4 regions of the Paraburkholderia sp. J94 genome follow, and region 2 is predicted to be linked to each of the others. Evidence: predicted binding sites of a transcription regulator. Region 2 holds the regulator's gene; each other region holds the start of a gene.

What was found. Region 2 encodes LexA, which represses DNA repair genes until DNA is damaged. Its sites were predicted from a motif close to ACTGTATNNNNATACAGT; they were not measured.
Region 1: a site for LexA is predicted at 2,134-2,151, ahead of U4Y88_RS07840 (PA0069 family radical SAM protein). Genes of this name have one in related genera too.
Region 3: a site for LexA is predicted at 1,097-1,114, ahead of U4Y88_RS15825 (VRR-NUC domain-containing protein). Genes of this name have one in related genera too.
Region 4: a site for LexA is predicted at 1,569-1,586, ahead of recA (recombinase RecA). Genes of this name have one in related genera too.

Annotation. Positions count from the first base shown of each region.
Region 1 is NZ_CAJMZH010000003.1:347,863-352,153, forward strand. It holds gene U4Y88_RS07830 (sorbosone dehydrogenase family protein) at 1-272, shown strand, start outside; gene U4Y88_RS07835 (NINE protein) at 386-859, shown strand; gene U4Y88_RS07840 (PA0069 family radical SAM protein) at 906-2,099, opposite strand; gene U4Y88_RS07845 (Lrp/AsnC ligand binding domain-containing protein) at 2,219-2,707, opposite strand; gene U4Y88_RS07850 (D-amino acid dehydrogenase) at 2,887-4,173, shown strand.
Region 2 is NZ_CAJMZH010000018.1:87,664-91,954, reverse strand. It holds gene nodI (nodulation factor ABC transporter ATP-binding protein NodI) at 1-218, opposite strand, end outside; gene U4Y88_RS31275 (universal stress protein) at 599-1,069, shown strand; gene U4Y88_RS31270 (DUF2939 domain-containing protein) at 1,242-1,970, opposite strand; gene U4Y88_RS31265 (hypothetical protein) at 2,113-2,475, opposite strand; gene lexA (transcriptional repressor LexA) at 2,541-3,191, opposite strand; gene U4Y88_RS31255 (sulfate ABC transporter substrate-binding protein) at 3,460-4,291, shown strand, end outside.
Region 3 is NZ_CAJMZH010000006.1:500,302-504,592, reverse strand. It holds gene U4Y88_RS15825 (VRR-NUC domain-containing protein) at 1-1,089, opposite strand, end outside; gene U4Y88_RS15820 (hypothetical protein) at 1,233-1,802, shown strand; gene U4Y88_RS15815 (DUF3443 domain-containing protein) at 1,859-3,175, opposite strand; gene U4Y88_RS15810 (DUF2844 domain-containing protein) at 3,172-3,651, opposite strand; gene bamC (outer membrane protein assembly factor BamC) at 4,037-4,291, shown strand, end outside.
Region 4 is NZ_CAJMZH010000012.1:171,146-175,436, reverse strand. It holds gene recX (recombination regulator RecX) at 1-72, opposite strand, end outside; gene recA (recombinase RecA) at 414-1,490, opposite strand; gene U4Y88_RS25355 (response regulator transcription factor) at 1,774-2,544, shown strand; gene U4Y88_RS25350 (sensor histidine kinase) at 2,557-4,188, shown strand.

The DNA of each region.
Region 1 (4,291 bases), on a different contig from region 2:
CGATGTTTCCGCCCGAGTATCGCGACAGCATTTTTATCGCCGAGCATGGCTCGTGGAACCGTAGCAAGAAGTCGGGCTACCGCGTCGTGCGCGTGAGCGTCGACGCGGACGGCAAGAACGCGAAACAGCAGGTGTTCGCGCAAGGCTGGCTCAACGCCGACGAAACCCAGTGGGGCCGTCCCGCCGACGTGCTGCCGCTGCCCGACGGCTCGCTGCTCATCAGCGACGATTACGCGGGCGCGATCTATCGCGTGACGTATTCGAAACCCTAAGCGCGGCTTCGACCACCGCGCGCACGTGAGCGCGAACATAAGCGCCAGGCGCTGCTGACGCGCGCGCACGCCACGTACAATGAGCCGCGCGCCCATCACGCCCTCGCCTGCTCATGTCCAATCAAAACAAACCCGCAGCACGCTTTCGCAACAAGACGCTCACCGCCGCCCTCGCCTTCCTGCTCGGCAGCCTCGGCGCGCACCGCTTCTATCTGTACGGCGCGCGCGACGTGTGGGGCTGGGCGCACATCGCCGGCACGCTGATCGGCATTCCGGGCGTGCTGCTGCTGATGGCGACCGAGCGCGCCTCGGTGCCGGGCTGGGGGCTCGCCGTGATCGGCGCGGTCTCGGTGCTCTCGGCGTTTCTGGCCGCGATCGTCTACGGCCTGCGTCCCGACGCGAAGTGGGACGCGCAATTCAACGCCGCCTTCGCAGGCCAGCGCGCGAACCGCTCGGGCTGGACCGTGATCTTCGTGGTGATCTTCTCGCTGCTGATCGGCGCGTTCCTGCTGATGACCGGTCTCGCGCTCTCGTTCCAGACGTATTTCGAATCGCAGGTCGAAGCGGCCAAGGCGATTTCGCAATAACGACGTCGCAATATGCCGCCCCAGCGCCGCCCCAACGCCGCCGCGCTCAGAACAGATCGAGCTGACGCTTCTGCACGAGCGCCTTCGCACGCACGAACTCCGACATATCGAGAATGCCGTGACGCCGCTCGTTCAGCCCGAGCCGGCGCACGGCGTTATGAAAGCGCTGCTTGAGCAGATCGGCCCATAGCCCCGTGCCCTTCATGCGCTGCGAAAACGACGACTCGTAATCCTTGCCGCCGCGCATGTCGCGCACGCGGCTCATCACGCGCTCGGCGCGCTGCGGGAAATGCGCGGCGAGCCAGTCCTGAAAGAGCGGCGCGACTTCCCACGGCAGCCGCAGCACGATATAGCTCGCGCTCGTTGCGCCCGCCTCGGCGCAGGCTTCGAGCACGCGCTCCATGTCCGGCTCGGTGACGAAGGGAATGACCGGCGCGATGCTCACGCCGACCGGAATGCCCGCCTGCGCGAGCGTGCGGATCGTACGCAGGCGGCGCGACGGCGTGGCCGCGCGCGGCTCCAGCGTGCGCGCGATGTCGGCATCGAGCGTGGTGATGGTGATCGCGGCCATGAACTGCTGACGCTCGGCCATGGGCGCGAGCAGGTCGAGATCGCGCTCGATCAGTGACGATTTCGTGATGGCCGCGAACGGATGCTGTCGTTCCGACAACACCTCGATCACGCGCCGCGTGATACGCAGCTCGCGCTCGACGGGCTGCCACGCGTCGGTGTTCACGCCGAGCGCGATCGGTTCCGGCTCGTAGTTCGGTTTAGCGAGTTCGCGCGCGAGCAGTTCGGGCGCGTTGATCTTCGCGTACAGGCGGCTCTCGAAATCGAGGCCCGGCGACAGCCCCAGATAGCTGTGCGTAGGCCGCGCGAAACAGTAGATGCAGCCATGCTCGCAGCCGCGATACGGATTGAGCGAGACGTTGAACGGAATGTCCGGCGACTGGTTGCGCGTGAGAATGCTTTTCGCGCGCTCCTCGTAGATCTGCGTGCGCAGCGCGGGCTCCGGCGTTTCACTCTCGCCGGCTTCCTCGCCCGCCTCTTCACCGCGCTCGCGCGCGTCGGACGCCGATTCGACGTGCTGCCAGCCATCGTCGTAAGCCTCGCGCTGATCGACCTCGTAGCGCCCTTGCAGGTTCGTGACCGCACCGCGTCCCTTGCGCGGCGTGGGCGGCGCGACGGGATACCAGGCGTCGGAGTCGGGGGCGCGATCGGTGTCGTTCGCGGGAGGGATGCGATTCACGGGGGCAAAAACAAAGCGTCTCGATACTGTACAAATATACAGTATCGAGACGCTTTGTCGAGCCCGAAAAACGGGGCGGCGTCGCTTGCCCGCCGGGTCGCCCCCCCCCGCTACTCGCCCACCGCGATCGTCAGCGTCTCCTTGATCTCCTCCATCACCACATAGCTTTTCGACTGCACCGCGCCGGGCAGTTGCAGCAGGATGTCGCCGAGTAGCTTGCGGTAGTCGGCCATTTCGCCGATGCGCGCCTTGATCAGATAGTCGAAGTCGCCCGACACCAGATGGCACTCGAGCACCTCGGGAATCTTCTGCACCTCGCGGCGGAACTGGTCGAACATGTTGCCGCTCTTGTGGTCGAGCGTGATCTCCACGAACACCAGCAGCGCCGCGCCCAGCACGCCCGGATTCACGCGCGCGTAGTAGCCCGTGATGACGCCGTCGCGCTCCATGCGCTTGACCCGTTCGATGCACGGCGTGACCGACAGACCGACCTGCTCCGCGAGGTCTTTCATGGCCATGCGGCCGTCCTGCTGGAGCAGTTTGAGGATGCGGTGATCGAGCCGGTCGAGCGCGCGGACCGGCTGACGCTGCGTTCTCATGCTTTTTTCCTGAAAATCAGATAAATACAATAACAAAACCTAGGCTTACAACAATAGCATAGTCGATATGACTGGCTACACCCGGATTTTCATGCCATCCGCCCTGCCGTCGACCAAAACGGCCACGCGGAGCCCCGGCAAGACCGCGTAGCCCAAACAATTACCTCTACGGAGCAGCTATGCGAGTCGTCGTGTTGGGCAGTGGTGTGGTCGGGGTGGCCAGCGCCTGGTATCTCGCCCGCGCGGGCCATGAAGTGACGGTGATCGACCGCGAGGCCGGTCCCGCGCTCGAGACCAGTTTTGCGAACGCCGGCCAGATCTCGCCGGGTTACGCCGCGCCGTGGGCGGCGCCGGGCGTGCCGCTCAAAGCCATCAAGTGGATGTTCGAGAAGCACGCGCCGCTCGCCATCCGCCTCGACGGCACGAAGTTCCAGCTGCAATGGATGTGGCAGATGCTGCAGAACTGCACGGCCGAGCGCTACGCGCAGAACAAGGGCCGCATGGTGCGTCTGGCCGAATACAGCCGCGACTGCCTGCAGGCGCTGCGCGCCGACACCGGCATCCAGTACGAAGGCCGCACGGGCGGCACGCTGCAGGTGTTCCGCACGCAGCAGCAATTCGAAGGCGCGGCGAAGGACATCGCCGTGCTCAAGGATGCCAACGTGCCGTACGAACTGCTGACCGCCGCCGAACTCGGCCGCGCGGAGCCGGCGCTCGCCGCGGTCGCGCACAAGCTCACGGGCGGGCTGCGTCTGCCCGGCGACGAAACCGGCGACTGCCAGCTGTTCACCACGCGCCTCGCCGCGATGGCCGCCGAACTCGGCGTGAAGTTCCGCTACAACACGCCGATCGACGGCCTCGCCGTGCAGGGCGACCGCATCGCGGGCGTGCAATGCGGCAGCGAACTCGTGCGCGCCGACAGCTACGTGCTCGCGCTCGGTTCGTACTCCACGAAGATGCTCGCGGGTCTCGTGAAGATTCCGGTCTATCCGCTCAAGGGTTATTCGATCACCGCGCCGATCGTCAACGCCGACGCCGCGCCGATCTCCACCGTGCTCGACGAAACCTACAAGATCGCGATCACGCGTTTCGACGACCGCATCCGCGTGGGCGGCATGGCGGAAATCGTCGGCTTCGACAAGTCGCTGAAGCAGGCGCGCCGCGAAACGCTCGAAATGTGCGTGAACGACCTGTTCCCCGGCGGCGGCGACACGGCCAAGGCCAGCTTCTGGACCGGCCTGCGCCCGATGACGCCGGACGGCACGCCCGTCGTGGGCCGCACGCCGCTCTCGAACCTGTTCCTGAACACGGGCCACGGCACGCTCGGCTGGACCATGTCGTGCGGCTCGGGCCAGTTGCTCGCCGACCTCATCTCGGGCAAGAAGCCCGCGATCAAGGCCGACGACCTCTCGGTCTATCGCTACCTCGGCGAGCAGCACGGCACGCATCGCCCGGCTTACGCGTAAGGCTTCAGGGGTTCATTCGCGGCTTCATCGAAAGCGGCAAAAAAACGGCGGCGCTCTGTCAAAGAGGCCGCCGTTTTTTCATGGGCGCGCAGTCTGCAAGCTCCGTGAATCAGAACTG
Region 2 (4,291 bases):
CCGCACAGGCTGATGCGGCCCGCATCCGGCGACACGATGCCGAGCAGCATGCGCAGCGTGGTGGTTTTGCCCGCGCCGTTCGGACCGAGCAGTCCGAAACATTCGCCGGGGACGACGTCGAACGACAGGCCGTTGACGACCGTCCTGTCTCCATAGTGTTTGATGACCTGCTCGAATTCGATGGCGGGCATGGTTGAGCGATGTCGGTGAGCGCGCAGGTGGTGCACGCGCAAGGCGGCCTATTCTACTAGAGCATGGCGCGCGCGCAGGGCTGGCACATTGCTGACGCATCGCGGCGCGCGCGGCTGGTGCATGCCGCACTCACGCGCGGGCGCGATGCATCACGCAAGGGACGTCCGGTGTGTTTTGCGTGCACGCGCGCATGCCGTGTCAATCGCTGACGCGGCAATCATTGCCATCGTGCGCAAATCCGGTGCCAGCGTGCGTTGTAGGCCAATGAGGTGCCGAAGTGGTGCGGATGTGCGCTGCTGCGCACCTGTCGCTAACCTGGCGTTTTCCAGGCCTTGCATGTCGAATTGCGGCGCACCATGATGCAGGTACGACCTGCGTTTTCGCGTGGGTTTTGGGGGAATCGATCATGGCGAGCTACAAGAAAATCCTGCTCTGTTACGACGGCTCGCGCGAAGGCCGCAAGGCGCTGCGTTGCGGGGCCGATCTGGCCTTGGATCTGCAAGCCGAGACGCATCTGCTCTCGGTGGTGGACATGCGCTCGACCATCGCCCAGAGCGCGGGCCTGTTGACCGATGTGGCGTGCGGCCGCTTCGAGGAAACGGCGCGCGAGATTCTCCAGGAAGGCGTCGACTGGCTCACCGAGCGCGGCGTGCGCGCGCAGGGCCATTTCGCCTTCGGTCATCCGATCGACGAGATCGCGAATCTCGCCAACGAACTGAATGCCGATCTCGTGGTGGTGGGGCATCGCTGCCGCACGGGGCTGTCGCGCTGGTGGATGGGCGCGGGCAATACGCCGCTGCTCGATCGCGTGTCGTGCAGCATTCTCGTGGCGTGTTCGTCGCCTGCTGAAGACAAGCAGCAGCAAGCGGCCGCTTAGCGGCGCGCGCGTTTGCGCGATGTTTGCTTCGTTTTTTGCGTCGCTTGTCTGCTAGTCGTGCTCAACCCGCGCCGGACCGGCCTGCGCTTCGCGCGTGGTCTGTCCGGCGCGTGGTGATTTCAAGGCCGACGATCACGATGGTCCTGCTGATCCCGCCGGGACGCGCGATCGATCAATCCGGCGCGTTCGCGCCGCTTCCCGAATCGGGTTCGTTCAATTCCACCGCCGCGAGCTTCCACGAGAACAGGCCATGCCGTTGCAAGATCGCGGCATAGCGCTCGCTGTGCGCGCTGCGTTGCCATGTCACCGCGAATTCGTTGAGGCTGCGATAACCCGCGGCGGCTTGCGCGCGCGACTGAGGTTGCGCGGATTCCGCCGGTGCGTTCGGAGTCGCGGGCGTTGCGTTTTGCGGCGTGCTTTGCGGCGCGCCCTGTGAAGGCGACGCAGGCGAAGAAGCCGGCGGCGGCGCGGCAGGCTGCTCGCCGGGCTTACCGGTGGGCGGCATGCCGTTGAGCAGCGCGGCTACGCCTTCGGGCGTGGCGTAGGCGTCGACGAGCGGCCCGATCAACGCCGAACCGATCACCGCGCCAAACAGCAGCAGCGGATTACTGCTGTGCTCGGCCTGAATGCGCCGCTGCAGCATTTCCCCGGCTTGTTGTTTGAGACTCGCGCGCAACGCCGGGTAATCGACATATTCGCTCAAAGCGGCCGCGTCGCGCGCGTCGGCGGCCTGTTTGAGGTGGTTGAGCGCGATATACGGCGAGGCGTAGCCGTACCCGAGCGCGGCCACGACGGCCACCGCCGCAACGGCGATGGTGACGGGCTTCTTCCAGTTCGAGGGTTGGCTGGCGGTGTTACGTGCGGAGTTGCGTGAAGCGTTGGGCGTATTCGTGTCGGTCATCGGGGGCAGGTGCGCCGCGCGAGCGGTGCGATCATGGAATCAGAGCTTCGATCTGAATGTTGACCGCGCTCGCGCCAAAACGATCCCCACACCTGCAAGAACCTCCGCCGACACGTCATTTCCCATTGCCTGACTTCGTGCCTTACTTCGCGAGCGCCGCCGCAGGCAGATCGCTTTGCTGCTCGGCGATGCAGCGGTCGAGTGCGCGGCACACCGCGTCCATCGTGCCGACCATGATGAGGCGTGACGGGCCGTGATAGACACGCACCGGCGCGCGGCGGTCCGGCTGTTCCGTATTTAGCGTGCTGTTGAGCGACACGCGCGCGAAAGCCGGCTGCGCCGAGGGCAGGGGCGGCAGTTCGGGCGTTTCCAGCTTCTCGAAAAGCGAGCCATTGAGCGCGGCCGCCGAGGCGCGCGCGTCACGCATTGCGCACGAGGCGATTCCGCGCAGATGGCGCAGACGGCCGAATTGACGGAAGGGCAACAGGCGGGCAAGGCGTTCCATGACTCTCTCCAGAGAAGTGCGCTAACAGGCGCAAAACCGGCGCTGAACGGCGCGCGGATGGATTCTTAGAATTCGGTGGGACGGATCAGACCCACGGCAATGCCTTCGAGCGCGAAGTCGGCGCTGCCGGCCTCGACGAAGATGTTGTCGTAGTCGGGGTTCTCCGCGATCAGCTCGATGCCGTTGGGCTGGCGCTTCAGACGCTTCACGGTCACGTCGTCGCCGAGACGCGCAACGATGATCTGGCCGTCTTTCGCTTCCGCCTTCTTCTGCACGGCGAGCAGGTCGCCGTCGAGGATGCCGGCGTCGCGCATCGAGAGGCCGCGCACCTTCAGCAGATAGTCGGGGCGGCTCGAGAACAGCGCCGGGTCGCAGGCGTAGTTCTGGGAGATATGTTCCTGCGCGAGGATCGGGCTGCCTGCCGCGACGCGGCCGACCAGCGGCAGCGAGAGCTGCATGATGCTGGCGTGCGGCAGCGTGAACTGGTGCGGCAGGTCGTCGGGGCCGGGCATCAGACGGATGCCACGCGAGGCGCCCGCCGCCAGCTCGATCACACCCTTGCGCGCCAGCGCGCGCAGATGTTCTTCCGCCGAGTTGGCCGAGCTGAAGCCCAGTTCGGCGGCAATCTCGGCGCGCGTGGGCGGAAAGCCGGTGCGCTCGATCGCGCGGCGGATCAGATCGAAAACCTGCTGCTGTCGTGCGGTGAGTTTGGTCATGTCGACACTGTATGTTTGAACAGGTAACTGTATTTTTATACAGTATTCGCCGCTTTTCAAGTGTTACTTGAACTTTGTCGTTTGGGTGCCGCCACAGCAGCGTTTCCGGGCGATCCGACGGACGAAAACGTGCTCCAACGTCCGATTCCTCCGCCCTTACCACTTTTGCGTATTAAAGAATGAAAAAACATCATTTTTAATAATGTAAGCGGATCGCTAGACTGGCCTCCATCGATCGCAGCACCACACGACAAAACGGAGAAAGTGGATGAATCAAGGCAATACGGGGCGCGCAGGCTGGCTGACAACGCTGGCGGCAAAACTGGTCATCGGCGTTGCACCGCTCGTCGGCATGGTGGCGATGGCGCCGGCTGCGCACGCAGATACGTCGCTGCTGAACGTTTCCTACGATCCGACGCGCGAGCTGTATCAGGAGATCAACGAAGCCTTCATCAAGCAGTGGAAGGGCAAGACGGGCGAGACGCTCACCATCAAGCAGTCGCACGGCGGCTCGGGCGCGCAGGCGCGCTCGGTGCTCGACGGTCTGCAAGCCGACGTCGTGACGCTGGCGCTGGCCTGGGACATCGACGCGCTCGCCAACAAGGGCATCGTCGCGAAGGACTGGCAAAAGCGCCTGCCCGACAACGCCTCGCCGTACACCTCGACCATCGTGTTTCTGGTGCGCAAGGGCAATCCCAAGCACATCAAGGACTGGGATGACCTGACGAAGCCGGGCGTGTCGATCGTCACGCCGAATCCGAAGACCTCGGGCGGCGCGCGCTGGAACTACCTCGCGGCCTGGGCCTACGCCGAACATCAGCCGGGCGGCAACGACCAGAAGGCCAAGGAGTTCGTGACGAAGCTTTACAAGAATGCGGGCGTGCTCGATTCGGGCGCGCGCGGCGCGACCACGAGCTTCGTGCAGCGCGGCATCGGCGACGTGCTGATCGCCTGGGAAAACGAGGCCTTCCTGTCGCTCAAGGAATTCGGTCCGGACAAGTTCGAGATCGTGGTGCCGTCGGTGAGCATTCTGGCCGAGCCGCCTGTCGCCGTGGTCGACAAGGTCGTGGACAAGAAGGGCACGCGCAAGCAGGCCGAGG
Region 3 (4,291 bases), on a different contig from region 2:
CGTGCGCGCCGCGCGCTGCGCTTCTTCCTCGTTGACGGGCGCGGCGGCGATCGTCTGCGCGAGCGCCTCGGCTTCGTCGCGTCGGCCGAGTTGTTCGAGCACGCGCACGCGCCGGTAGCGCGATTCGGGGTGCGCGCTGTCCACGTAGGCGCGCCAGGCGAGTTCGGCGGCGCTCGCGCGCTCGGCGGCGAGGCCCACGGCGTGGCGCAGACGGTCGTGGCGCGCGCGCAGCCAGGCGTTGCCGTGCGTGCGGGGCGCGAGCGCGTCGAGCGTATCGAGCGCGCAGGCGAGGCCCGTGGCCGGATCGTCGGCGAGTTCGAGCGCCTCGCGGCAGTCGCGCAGCGCCAGATACGCGTCGATGTCGTCGCGCTGCTGGAACGCGCGCGACGCCGCATCGAGCGGCACCTGTTCGTAGCGGTAGACGCCCAGATCGGCAAGCACGAATTCGGTCCAGTCCTGACGCAGATTGCCGAAGAACATCAGGCGCAGGCGCTCGCAGAGCGGGGCGGCGCTGAAGCGGAACACGCTGTCGGGCGAGCCGGGGAACCACGCGGCCCATTCGCGCGCGGCGGGCGAGCCGGTTGCCAGCGCGGCTTCGAGCGCGCCGACGAGGGCGGCGCGCGTGGCGCTGCGTCTGTCCAGCGCTTTCAGGGTTTTCAGGGCTTCCAGTGCGGCGGGGTTGTCGATTTCACGCGAGGCCGAAGCGGCGTCGGCTTGTTCAAGCTGCGCGAGCGGGTCAACGAGTCGCGCGGCCAGCGCCTGCAATTCCGCCTTCGTGACGAGTGCGGCGAGCGCATCGAATGCGAGCACGGGCGCGCCGTCGAGCCAGCCAGTCGCGACCAGCGGCGCGGCGGCCGCACGCGGACAGCCGATCTCGGCATAGTCGAGCTTGCTGGCGCGGAAATCCGGCCCTTTGCGCATCAGCATGCGCACGAACAGCGCGCGCGAGGCGCGCGGCAACGCGCCGAAGTCACGCAGGAAACGGCGCTCCTCGTCGTCGAACAGGTCGGCGCAGCGCGCGTCGAGCCAGCCGAGCGCGCGCTCGAAGTTCGCGAGGTAATAGAACGGATCGGGAGAGTCGGGAAGCACGCGCGGCACTGTACGGATATACAGCAGCGATGATAGCAGGCTCGCGCCGCCGCGCATCGGTTCCACGCGGGCCGCGGGCGGCCGTAGGCTACAATTGCCGCAGCCTGAAAACCGAACCGCGCTTCGAGCGCATGAACACAGCGATGAATAAACGGAATGTCAGCCTCGTCGGCCTCGTGGCCGGCGTCACCTTGCTCGCGGGATGCGTCGCGCAGTACCAGAATCCGGGCGCGTGCGCGCAGGAGATGCGCACGCGGCTGACCCAGACGTCGCTGGGCGAACTCGACGTCACGCATACCGCCGTCGCGTATCGCGGCAAACGCGTGGTGATCGAGGGGCATCTCGAACGTCCCATGTTGCCGGCTTCCGGGGCGGTCGCGGCTTCGGGCGCGTCGGGCGTTTCAGCGGCTTCGGCGGCTGTCGGTGCGAGCGGCGCGCAAGGCGCGAAGGCGACTGCTACGACTGCCACTACGGCCTCGGCTGCTGCGGCTTCGCAGGCTTCCGACGCGTCGGCCAAACAGGCGGCCGAACCCAAGCCCACGACGCCCGTCGCGCTGATCGCCCAGAAGCTCGGCCTGCACAAGACGCCGCCCACGCCCGCCGCCGCCGAGTGCACCTACGACCAGACCGGCAGCCTCACGTCGTTCCACTGGCTCGCGCCCGCCGCGCTCGCCAAGACCACGCCCGCGTCCGACGCCAGCGCGGACGACTAAGCGATCACGCGCAAGGCGCGCCGCGCGCGCCTTGCTGTCCCACGCTCCCCTCATCGTCAGAACGCGAAATACGGCCCCGCGCCCGCCGGCGTCGCCTGGGCCTCGATCGCCGTAAAGACGCGCTTGCCGAAGAAGAACGGCAGCCCCCATCCGAACGCACGGCTGTTGTAGCCCGCGAGATTCGCGAACGCCCAGTTGCCGCTCGAAAAGAGCGACAGCGCGCTCGCGATCGAGAGCGCGGCGGGCGCTGTCGCGCCGTCGACGCCCTTGATCGTCGCGCTGAGGCTTTGCGGCGACGACGGGCAATACCAGACGCCGCAGCGCGTCAGCGTCGGGTTGGCGAAGAACAGGCCGTTCGAGCCGCTGTCCAGATAGCTTTGCGCGTAGACGCTGCCGTCCGAGGTCGTCGTCGAGACGAAGCCCGTTGCCGTGTTCGCGCGCAGCACCTTCGCGCCGCCGAGCGTGTTGTTGGGCTGCGAGCCGATGCCGAAGATCAGCGAACCGGTCACGCTCGATGCGCCGCTGTCGGCCACGGCGGGCAGGTCGAGCACGACGCCGTTGTTGTCGGTCGCGAAGGCGGCGACGGGGTTGCGCACCTGCTGCGCGAGCGGCTGCGCACTGGCCGTGCAGTTGCCCGACGGACACGTGTAGTACCACGCCCCGGACGCCTGATTGACGCACGATGCGCCGCAGTCGGCATTGAACGGCCCCACGCCGAGGATGCCGTTCGCGCGCAGCGTCGTGAGCGTCATCATCGCGAGGCCGCGACTCTGGCAGGCGCTCGGTGTGGTCGGCACGGCCGGGTCGGCGATGACCTGGATCGCCAGCGCCGGGGCCACTTCGCCCGCGAGCCGCACGTCGGCGCGGCGCACCGCGCCCCAGGTGTAGCCGGTGCCGAAGCCCGCGCATTCGCCGGCGATGTCCGCGCCGCTGCCCGCCGTCACCGCCGGCAGGTTCAGGCCCGCGGGCAACGCGGAGGCGAGCAGGCGCAGACCCTGCGAGCCCGTGTCCACCTGCACGTTGCCGATGGTCGCGCAGGTGGCGGTGCCCGGCACGCAGACCGTCACGCTGGTGGTGAGCATGTTGCGCGTCGAAGTCGGCGTGGCCGCGACCTGCACGACGTGCACGTTGGGCGTGGTCGATTGGGGCACGGTGGTGCCGCCGGTGGTCGAGGCGGGCGTGCTCGCGGGTTGGGCGGCGGCGGACGGGTTCGCCGCGCTCGCGGCGGTCGCGGGACTTGCGGAGGCTGCGGTGCCCGCGCCGCCTCCGCCGCCGCATGCGGCGAGCGCGGCGCTCAATGCCAGGCCGAAGGCGCACGCCAGCGCCGCACCGCGTGCGCGCGCATGCCATGGGGGATTGTCGTGTGCGTTCATTCGAGGGCTCCTTCCGTCATGCCGGCGGGCAGCGCGCCCGGCAGCCAGGCGCGCCCGATATAGCCCCGCATGGGTCCGCCGGTTTCGACGATGACCGAGGGCGTTTCCACGCGCGCGGCGTGCAGTTCGTCGCCGCCGGCGGCGTGCAGCGCGGCCGCGCCGCTGTGCCAGGCGGCGGCGTACTGGCCGAGCAGGGCATCGAGATCGGGCGGGGTGGGGCCTTGCCACGTGTAGGCGAAGATGCGGCGGCTGCGGGCGTCGATGTAGACGTTCACGGTGGTGCCGGCGGCATCGGCATGGCTGGCCACGCGCGCCGCGCCGCTGGCGACGCTGTGTGAGGCCGAGGCGGCGATGTCGGCGGCCGATGCGGGGTCGCCGAGCGCGGCGCGCGCCGCGCCGGGCAGAGCGGCAACGCACGCGACGACGCAGGCGGCGGCCGCGGCGCGACCCGCCTGGTTGAGGCTGCAAATTGTCATGATTCTCTCCGTTTGACTCTTTTTCGAGATGTTTTTCTTATTTTTGGGAAAAGTAGCACCGAGCCGTTCCGGGCAAGCCTGCCGCGCTGGCGACACCGCAGCGCGCAAACTCGAATCAATCTCGATAGGCGCCGCAGGCGATTGATTCGTAAGGAAAAGTCGACCGAATTGCGCGAATCGGCAAGCCTTACCGAATGTTGAGAAACGTTAATTTGATCGCACGAATGGCTCGCGCAGCCCGCGCGGACGGGCCGTGGCACGCGCAGAAAGCTTGTCGCGCGGCGTAGCCGCCTCCGGCTTTTTGCACAGCACGGCGACTCGCCGGTAAAATGTTTGGTTGATCCACGAAACCGGACGTGGCCTAAGCCGAAGGGATTACCCGAACATGAGTGATTTTCATCAACGTCTTGCCGCACGCGCCTTTGCGCTCCTGATGGCGGGCGGGTTGGTCGCCGGCTGCAGTTCGCCGTCGCCGAACAAGATCGATTACCGCAGCGACGCCAAGGCGAAGCAGGCGTCGCTGGCTGTACCGCCGAATCTGCTGGACGAAACGTCCGACCAGCGTTCGGTGCCGCCGCAGGGCGGCGAGGCCTCGCTGTCCACGCTCAAGCAGGTCCAGAGCGATGCGCCCGCGGCCGAC
Region 4 (4,291 bases), on a different contig from region 2:
GAACGCCTCGAACGGCACTTCGAACACGGCACCGCCTTCGTCGTCGAGATCGGGCGTGGAGGATTGGGACAAAAGCTGAGGCTCGGAATGCACAAAGCCGCGATCGCCCGAATGGGCGTCGCGGCTTTGCGAGGTAGTACCAGATGAAACTCGGGCCGAACGCCGGGGCGAAACACCGGACTGATCAGAAGCAGCAGCGTCAGATGCAGCGGCAGAAGCAGCGGATGCGCCGCCGGAAAAAGCAGAGCGCCGATTCACGCCCCGCGCCCCGCTGCGGGCTTCATGCAGAAGCTCCGCCTCGCTCGAAGTCGAGGACGAAGCCTTCGCGGCCTCAGGCGGCACTGAGACGAACCCACGCTTGCGCATCACAGTCGTGCCACCTCGTGCCACCCTTCGCGGGCCCGATTCAGAACTTATTCTTCGTCTGCGATTTCGACTTCGCCGGTGTCGGCAACACCGTCCGGCATGACGTTCACGCCGAGCGATTCGCGGATGCGGTTTTCGATTTCGCGGGCGATATCTGCGTTTTCGCGCAGGAATTCGCGTGCGTTGTCCTTGCCCTGGCCAATGCGTTCGCCGTTATAGCTGTACCACGCACCTGCCTTGTCGACGATCTTGGCCTGCACGCCCAGGTCGATGATTTCGCCCTGACGCGAGATGCCTTCGCCGTAGAGGATGTCGAACACGGCTTCGCGGAACGGCGGCGAGACCTTGTTCTTGACGACCTTCACGCGCGTTTCGCTGCCGATGACTTCGTCGTTCTTCTTGATCGAACCGATACGGCGAATGTCCAGACGCACCGACGAGTAGAACTTCAGCGCGTTACCACCCGTGGTGGTTTCCGGGTTGCCGAACATCACGCCGATCTTCATACGAATCTGGTTAATGAAGATCACCATGCAGTTCGTCTTCTTGATCGTGCCGGTGAGCTTGCGCAGCGCCTGCGACATCAGACGTGCCTGCAGACCCGGCAGCGAGTCGCCCATTTCGCCTTCGATTTCAGCCTTCGGCACCAGTGCCGCGACCGAGTCGATCACGATCATGTCGATCGAGCCCGAGCGCACCAGCGCGTCGGTGATTTCGAGCGCCTGTTCGCCCGTGTCCGGCTGCGAGATGAGCAGTTCCGGCACGTTCACGCCGAGCTTGGACGCGTACTGCACGTCGAGCGCGTGTTCCGCGTCGATGAACGCCGCCGTGCCGCCGAGCTTTTGCAGCTCCGCGATCACTTGCAGCGTGAGCGTGGTCTTACCCGACGATTCAGGACCGTAGATTTCGACCACGCGGCCGCGCGGCAGGCCGCCGACGCCGAGCGCGATGTCGAGACCGAGCGAGCCGGTGGACACCACCTGAATGTTTTCGACCGCATCGCCGTCGCCGAGTCGCATGATCGACCCTTTGCCGAACTGCTTTTCGATCTGCGCGAGCGCGGCAGCCAGCGCCTTGCCCTTTTCAGCAGTCAGCCCAGCCGAGCCTTTCTTGCTATCTTCCATGAATCGTCCTTTGCTATGATGAACGGCGTCTCGTGACGATGCGGGCGTGCTTTTGCACACACACGCATGAACGCAGACACTGTATAAAAAAACAGTGGTTTTGGCAAGCGCGTTTTTCGCACGCTTTTTCGTACGCGCCCGCCAGAACCGCGAATTTTTCGGGAGACCGCCGCGCGCCGCCCGCCCTACGTGCGGTATGGCGCAGGCGCGACGAGGCCTGACTCGACGTCGATCGGCTCAAAGCCAGAGTCACAGTCCGCCTCGAAGGCGACGCAGGCGCATCATGCGAATTCTCATTGCCGAAGACGACAGCATACTCGCGGACGGTCTGGTCCGATCACTCCGCCAATCGGGCTATGCCGTCGATCACGTGCCCACCGGCGTGGACGCCGATACAGCCTTGTCGATGCAGTCGTTCGACCTGCTGATCCTCGACCTCGGCCTGCCCAGAATGACGGGCCTCGAAGTGCTGCGCCGCTTGCGCGCGCGCAACTCCAACCTCCCCGTGCTGATCCTCACCGCCGCCGACAGCGTCGACGAACGCGTGAAAGGACTCGACCTCGGCGCCGACGACTACATGGCCAAGCCCTTCGCGCTCAACGAGCTCGAAGCGCGCGTGCGCGCGCTCACGCGGCGCGGCGCGGGCGGCGGCCCGACCGTCGTGCGCCACGGCGCGCTCGCGTTCGACCAGGTCGGGCGCGTCGCGCACATCAACGAGCAGGTGCTCGATCTGTCGGCGCGCGAACTCGGCGTGCTCGAAGTGCTGCTGCAGCGGATCGGGCGGCTCGTCTCGAAGGAGCAGCTCGTCGATCACCTGTGCGAATGGGGCGAGGAAGTCAGCAACAACGCCATCGAGGTCTATGTGCACCGCCTGCGCAAGAAACTCGAAGCGGGCGGCGTGCGCATCGTGACCGTGCGCGGCCTCGGCTACTGCCTCGAAAAGGAAGCGAACGGCGCGAAGGACGCCGGGACCGCCAGCACGACGGGCCAGAGCGGCGCAACGGGCACAGGCAGCGCCGCGCCCGCGATGCCCGCCAGCCACTACTACAAGTAAGCGGGCACGATCATGGCCGGGCCCGCGCGCTCCGCGTCCGCCGACGGCACGCCGCCGGGCGTCCCGCCACGCGCCGCGGCCGCCGCCAACGACGACACACTCGACGACGACGACGCGCGCGACGCCCGCTACGCCAATCCGTTCGCCCCGCCCGACGAGGCCGAAGCCGCCGACAAGCGCCCGCGCTCGCTGTTCGGCGAGATACTCGACTGGATGCTCGCGCCGCTGCTGCTGCTCTGGCCGATGAGCATCGCGGTGACCTATCTGGTCGCGAAGTCGATCGCCAACGGGCCGTTCGACCGCGCGCTCGAAACCGACGCCTACGTGCTCGCGCGCCAGATCCATCCGGTCAACGGCGTGGCCGAACTCTCGCTGCCCGACTCCACGCGCGACTTCCTGCGCGCCGATAACGTCGACAGCGTCTATTACCAGGTACTCGGCACGCGCGGCGAACTGGTGGGCGGCGACCGCGACATGCCGCTGCCGCACGACGACGACCGCCCGCCGCCCGGCGTGGTCGAATTCCGCGACGACACGCTGCACGGCATCGACATCCGCGTGGCCTATACGACGGTCGAGCCCGCGCATCTGGGCGGCGCGCAGCCCGTGCTCGTGCAGGTGGCCGAAACGCTCGACAAGCGCCGCGCGCTCGCCAACGACATCATCAAGGGCGTGATCCTGCCGCAGTTCGTGATCCTGCCGCTCGCGATCCTGCTGGTCTGGTTCGGGCTCTCGCGCGGCCTCGCGCCGCTGCACGCGCTGCAGTCGAACATGCGCATGCGCCGCCCCGACGATCTCTCGCCGCTCGAAGCGCGCCGCGCGCCGCCCGAGATCGAGCCGCTCGTGACCTCGTTCAACGACCTGCTCACGCGCCTCGAACAGAACATGCAGCTGCAAAAGCGCTTTATCGCCGACGCCGCGCATCAGATGAAAACGCCGCTCGCGGGCCTGCGCACGCAAGCCGAACTCGCGCTGCGCCACGACGCGCCCGCCGAGGTGCACCGCTCGCTCGAACAGATCGCGACGAGTTCGGAGCACGCCGCGCGGCTCGTCACGCAATTGCTCGCGCTCGCGCGCGCCGAAAACCGCATGACGGGGCAGATCTTCCAGCCCGTCGATATCGCCGAGGTGGCGCGGCTCGCGGTGCGCGACTGGGTGCAGCCGGCGCTCGCCAAGCGCATGGATCTGGGCTACGAAGGCCCCGACAATCCCGGCGCGGACGACGGCGAAACCGACGTCGCGCCGAATCTCGTGCCGGATAACACGCCCGTGCTCGTCGACGGCAATCCGGTGATGCTGCGCGAAATGCTCTCGAACCTGATCGACAACGCGATCCGCTACACGCCCGCGGGCGGGCGCATCACCGTGCGCGTGCGGCCCGAGCCCACGGCGCGCGCCGTGCATCTGGAGGTGGAGGACACGGGCATCGGCATTCCGGCGGCCGAGCGCGAGCGCGTGCTCGAACGCTTCTACCGCATCCTCGGGCGCGACGGCGACGGTAGCGGCCTCGGCCTCGCGATCGTGCGCGAGATCGTGACGATGCACGGCGGCGCGCTCGCCATCGACGACAACGTCTATCAGGACGCGCCTCGCCTCGCGGGGACGCTGGTGCGCGTGACGCTCGCGATGCGCGGCGCGGGTTGAGCGACGGGTTTTAGCGGCAACTTCACGGCGATTACGTCGCTGAAACTGACGGCATCAGGTGAAATCCTGGGCGTCAGGCGGGATGGGACTTTCCCTTATCGGC